Regions from separate parts of the Chryseobacterium nakagawai genome, predicted to be linked through region 1. Evidence: riboswitches for the same ligand, from Rfam matches in the RefSeq annotation. Region 1 holds a riboswitch; the other holds the start of a gene.
The links. Region 1 has a riboswitch for cobalamin ahead of EL260_RS19915 (TonB-dependent receptor plug domain-containing protein). Riboswitches for the same ligand answer to the same signal wherever they lie in the genome.
Positions count from the first base shown of each region.

Region 2: linked by a shared signal. The riboswitch ahead of EL260_RS08835 (T9SS type A sorting domain-containing protein) and the one ahead of EL260_RS19915 (TonB-dependent receptor plug domain-containing protein) in region 1 are both predicted to bind cobalamin.

Region 1 covers NZ_LR134386.1:4,438,762-4,441,957, forward strand. Annotated here, with positions in the region: gene EL260_RS19915 (TonB-dependent receptor plug domain-containing protein) at 1-1,148, opposite strand, end outside; cobalamin riboswitch at 1,182-1,359, opposite strand; gene pafA (alkaline phosphatase PafA) at 1,516-3,162, opposite strand.
Region 2 covers NZ_LR134386.1:1,919,437-1,922,632, forward strand. Annotated here, with positions in the region: gene clpP (ATP-dependent Clp endopeptidase proteolytic subunit ClpP) at 18-704, shown strand; gene EL260_RS08835 (T9SS type A sorting domain-containing protein) at 792-1,907, opposite strand; cobalamin riboswitch at 1,974-2,165, opposite strand; gene EL260_RS08840 (esterase-like activity of phytase family protein) at 2,423-3,196, shown strand, end outside.

The DNA of each region.
Region 1 (3,196 bases):
GAAAATAAAAGAGGCGACTTAGTCACTCCAACGAAATCCTGTCTTATTCCTGCTTCAAAACGTAAATCAGTGGTAGGAAAATATCTTATCAATCCAGCAATGGACCCCATATTTCTACTGATATGGTCTATTCCTGAACCATAACCTTCACCTTTATTAAGTTGGTATTCTCCAATGATATTGAAGTTCCACTTTGAGGTAAGAAAATAATTGAAATCATTCTTCAGAATATAATTCCTTCCAATTCCACTACTGAATTTAGGTCTGTCTATATCATTAAAATACTGGAAATTTTCTTCCGTATAAGCTGCTTTAAAAGAGTTATTAAAGCGGGTCTTATTCCAGTCCCAGGAAATTAGGCTTCTTACATTTTGAGTCTGATATTTTGTTTCCGTTTCTCTGTCAAATAAGATTGGAAAATGCTGTTGACCATTAAACCATTCAGAAATCCATGAAATCTGATGATGTGGAGCTAATTTATAAGCAGCTGAAATATTAAAATTTGTGTTGTAATATTCTCCGTTAAGGTTTATATAATTCCGGGGTTCTTTATTCACCTCATAAGCATTCTCACTGATAGAATAATTTCCTGAAGCCTTAAAACTGAATTTATCATTGCTGTATGAGCCTTTAACAAAATTATTAAAGGTATTAAAAGACCCAGCTTCAGAAAATAGACTGCCGTGAAAACCTTGATTGAAATTAAGGCTGTTGTCCAGGTGAATACTCCCTCCAATAGCGCCGGAACCATAAGTCACACTTCCTCCCCCTGCTTTTATTCCGATCTGGTCATATCCGAATAGGGAAATATTGTTCACATCTCCTTGCCCTAGAAAATTGGAATTAACATTAATTCCATTCCAAACAAAAGAAGTCTGTTGAGCAGTAGTACCTCTAAATGATGGTGAGGCAGTTCCACCACGTCCGTTTTCTTTAATATAAATGGAAGACTGAAATCTTAATACTTCGGAAAGATTGCTGGAGTTTTTTTCAACATCTTCAGCATGCATTGTTTTCACAGGGTGAAATTGTTTCACCTTGTTCATCTGGCTGTCGAAAATATAAATAGTATCTACAGCTTTCTCCTGTCCGAAAAGAAAACAGCCATAAGATGACAAAAATAGTATTAGAGATCTTTTTATATCCATATCCTTCTACTTTTCCTCCGAAAGCAATATGTTTTTTTGATTAATTTTCTGGCAGGTCTCCTGACTTTCGCTTTCTGTGCCTTCCCGTTTTTATACAGTGGCTGTTTACAGAAACTTTTATTGCGATTTACAGTTGCGGGGACAGTTTGGGAGTTTCACCCAATTCCCTTTTCATTCCAATATACTGGAAACCAAAATTTTTGCAAAGATAGCTTTTTAAATGTATTAGGCAAAAAGTGAATTTTATGAAAGAAAGACGAAAGCAAAATCGATTGAATCCTGATCTAAAAAAGAATTAATAACCTTCCAGTGTATGTAAAATAAAAAAACATTCCGGAGTGGAATGTTTTTTAATATGTTATTAAGATTATTGACCTATAACTTCTGTAATTGGATTTCCAACATTTCCACTTGGGAACTGAATTTTCAGTAATGAAGAAACTGTAGGAGCAATATCCGTCATGTGATAAGCCTTATTGCTTTCACCTTGTTTCACTCCCCAACCCATAAAGATCAACGGAATGTGTGAATCATAAGAGTTCCATACACTATGAGTAGTTCCTGTTTTAGAATATGGCGGAAGCATAGAGTCGTGAGAGATCAATTGAATATCCCCACTTCTTTGTCTGTTGATTCCATTGATAATTCTTTGCTTGATTGGCTCAGGAATGCTTGATTCAGACACTCTGTCTACAGAAACTGCATATAAAACAGTAGGATCTTTTTCCAGTTCTTTAACAGCGAAGTTTCTTACATCATCCAATTCAAGTTTGCTGTCTGCCAATACTTTTCTATCGAAATAAATCTGATAGTTATCAATAGCGTTAATCAATTTATCAGCTCCGAATTTATCTTTCAGCTTTTGGTTGAGGTTCTTTTCAGCACCTTCTCCAAAGAATCCCGTAGGAATTTTATGTTCTTTTAAAAAACCTACAGAGTGTGCTCCACCATGGTCAGCAGAAAGGAACACTGTGTACTGTCCTTTTCCAACCTTTGAATCCAAATAATTGAAGAATTGTGCTAAATCCTGATCTAATCTGATATAAACATCTTCCACTTCAATTGAGTTCGGTCCAAATTTATGCCCGGCATAATCCGTAGAAGCCAAATTGATGGCTAAAAAGTCTGTAATATTATCACCTCCCAATTTTTCTCCCTCTACAGAAGCTTCTGCTAACTTCAATGTCAACGTATTTCCGAAAGGAGTATAACGAATATTATCTTTTTTGGTTTGATAATCTTTTGCAAGATCATTGTAAGGGAATGTAGGTGTTTTTGCACTACCTAATAATCCTTCCCAAGGAGAATTGTCTGGTGCACTTTCTGTATATTGATTGATCGGGAGCAAAGTATTCCACCCATTAGCTACCAATTTCTCCGGTAAATTCTGAGAATTGAATGATTTTACCCACTGAGGAAGATCATTCATATACCATGTGCTGGTAATAAAGTTTCCTGTACTGTCATCAAACCAGAAAGCTCCGTTTGGTGTATGACCTGCAGGAAGAATAGAAGCTCTGTCTTTTAAAGAAACTCCGACTACTTTCCCTTGGAAATTTGTTGCCAGCCTCAGCTCATCCGTTACTGTAGTTGACCAAAGATTTTTAGGTGAGTGGCTTCCTGTTTTGGTATTGGTTGTCCCCACTGGCTGAACGCTGTCATCGGCAGTACAATATACACCTTTACCTGTTTCTTTATCTGTCCAGTCATTTCCGGCAATTCCGTGAATCGCAGGTACAGATCCTGTATAAATACAAGTATGTCCTAAAGCGGTAATGGTAGGTACATAAGGAATGTGTACGTTATTTAAAGAATAACCGGTATTCAAAAGTCTTTTGAAACCGTCATTTCCATATTTGTTGTAAAAACGGTATAAATAATCCCAACGCATCTGGTCTACTACAAGACCTACTACTAATTTGGGTCTTTCCAATTGAGAATTTTTGTTCTTCTGTGCATTGATTGTAACTACGGACAAAAAAGTAGCTGCCGCAATTGAAATGTTCCTAAGCATCCAAGTAAAATTTTATTGATCACAAATTTAGGAG
Region 2 (3,196 bases), 2.5 Mb from region 1:
TAATACATAATATAAATATGGACATTAAAAAGGAATTCAGAGATTTCTCTGTAAAACATTTAGGAAACAACGGTCTGGCTACCGATCAGTATATGGGAATGTATGGCCCAACGAATCTTACTCCATACATCATGGAAGAAAGAAGACTAAACGTTGCTCAGATGGACGTTTTCTCTCGTTTGATGATGGACAGAATTATCTTTTTAGGAACAGGAATTGACGATCAGGTAGCGAATATCGTTACTGCTCAGCTTTTATTCTTAGAAAGTGCAGATCCGTCTAAAGATATTCAGATCTACATCAATTCTCCTGGGGGTAGTGTGTATGCAGGATTAGGTATTTATGACACCATGCAGATCATTAAGCCTGATGTAGCAACAATCTGTACAGGTATAGCTGCTTCAATGGGAGCTGTATTATTGGTGGCAGGAGAAAAAGGAAAGCGCTCTGCACTTAAACACTCAAGAGTTATGATTCACCAGCCTTCAGGAGGAGCTCAGGGAGTTGCTTCTGATATGGAAATCAACTTAAGAGAGATGTTGAAATTGAAGCAGGAGCTTTATGACATTATCGCTCTTCATTCAGGGCAGACTTATGAGTGGGTAGAGAAATCTTCCGATAGAGATTACTGGATGACTTCTGAAGAAGCTAAAAACTTTGGAATGGTAGATGAGGTTTTACAGAGATCTACAGAAAAAAAATAATTGATTGTATAATCATATTGAAAAAACGCATCCAATTTGGATGCGTTTTTTGTTTGACTGCGAATGCACATATTTTTATATTCATTTTTACTTCTTCACAACCTTATGCACTGTAGAACCATTTTGGGTTTTAACCTCAACCCAATAGATTCCGGTATTTAAGGCTTTAAGATTAATTTTTGTTGCTTGTGAAGTCATTATTTTCTGCCCTAAAGAAGAATAAATATTTACTTCTTTCACCTTTTCAGAACTTTCAATCTGAATAAAATCACTCGTTGGATTAGGATAAATATTGAATAAGGCCTTTTTATTTACAGAAGAGACGGATAATGTAGCGTTACTTGCCTCAGTAGGAGTGAAAGGTCTTCTTTCTCCGAAGCTTAATCCCAACCAGCTATTGTTACCCAATTGTATCTGGCTAAGATCATTCTTTTTCTGCCAGCTGGAAAGATCTTTTCCTGTATATAATTTCCAGTTTTCTGCTCCAGAGTTGTTTCCCGTAAAGGCATTTAATGACAGACTGGAAATTTGATTATTGCCAGAAGTGAAATTGAAATATGAAGCTTGGGATTGAATTAGCTGTAAAGCCTGTTCCGCTGTTATACTGCCATTATATTGAATTCCAAAAACGAAGGAGTTGGCTTCACCATGAGAGTTATTGGTTCCAAAATCTACAACAACAAGACTTTTATTAGTTCCTGTACCAATCCAATTGGTAATTTGAGATGAGGTATACCATTGGGAGCTGTAAGCCGGTACAGGCGCTGATGGTGGAGTGTCGATTTCATCAATACCATAGGTAATACCAAACCACAATCCATCTGTTAAAGCAGTGTAACCTACACCATTATTTTGATTGGACATATTCCCGGCATTGAGACCAGACCAGGTAATCCAGTAATCATCTGTGCTTGGAGTGTGGTGATTGTAGGCAAAACTGTACAGAAACCCTGAAGGGATATCAGCCTCTATTGTAGGTTCTGCCGCCGCAATAGCGTTAATCATGTCTTCCGCCATTAAATTATTACCATCAAAACGATAGCCCCACGCATAAGAGGCAGGTGTATTGTTATCATTGAAATCGGCTATGAAATAAGCCTTTTTAGAACCGGTTCCTACCCAAAACTTAATGTCGTTTTCAGTGAATTGAGCAAAGAATAACTGCATAAAAAGCAGCAAGAAAAAAAGAGAGATTTTTCTCATAATATAATTAAATTAAAGTTTTATTCCCGAAACTTATTTATTGACAGGATGATCTTTAATCCTGAAATTAAATGGGTCTTCAAGGCAGGTCTCCTGGCTCGCATCCTATAGCAGACCTTCCCAGACTTTGGAGTCCAGTGGTATCGTATAGCTACAGGTAAAACAGCTTACAGTTGCGGGTACAGCTCAAGATTTGAATAATATTCTCACTTGATTCCCTATAGTGAACAGTGTTCAACCTTAAAAACGGTGCAAATATATCATATAAATTTTTGATGTCTGTTTTGTGAATTATATAGCAATGGTCAGCTTTTTCTGATGTTGAATTATATTTTTAATAATGGGTTTTATTGATTGATAATAAATTGAGTTTTAATTTTGAATTTTCGAAGTTAAATTTCAATTTTTGTTGTTTATATTGAATTAATCTCAAAGTTATATTGTTAAAATACAATTATCATTACATTCAAGATCAGTTTATAATCAAGTTATACTTTCGCGCCATAAAAGTTAATATGAAAAAACTACTATTATCTGTTTTGATGATGGCTTCATTATGGTCATGCAGCAAAGATGATGACAACAATGTAAATAACCAGGATATTAATTATTCTAAGCTTCCGCAGGAGTTTCCGTTTTCAAAAATGGTAACAATAAACGGAGTAGATGTTATTAATGGTGGATTTGGATCAGGCGCAGCCGCCCATCCTACAAGAAAAGGAGAGTTTTATGTCATTACAGACCGTGGCCCGAACACTGATTACCTAAACGGAAAAAAGTTTTTAACCCCCAACTTTACACCAACTATAATGCATTTTAAAATTAATGCAGAAGGGAATGTGGAAGTCATTAAATATATTAAACTTAAAAATCCATCAGGACAACCTATTACAGGACTTCCAAACCCAGTAGGAATGGGAAGTACAGGTGAAGTAGCTTACGATGCAGCAGGAAATGTTCTGGGTACAGATAAATATGGTTTAGATAGTGAAAGTATTGTAGCAGCACCCGATGGTACATTTTGGGTTTCTGATGAATATGGACCACATATTGTTCATTATAATGCTGATGGAGTAGAGCTGGAAAGAATAAGCCCGATTGGGGTAAATACAGGAAACAGAAAATTACCTGCAGTTTTAGCTAAAAGAAGAGCTAACAGAGGAATGGAAGGTCTTTGTATGACTCCGGACGGAAAAACATTGGTAGGAACCATACAATCAATGATGTTTGTCCCATCAAAGGCGTTGGCAACAAATACAACCTTAACGAGAATTGTAACTTTCGATATC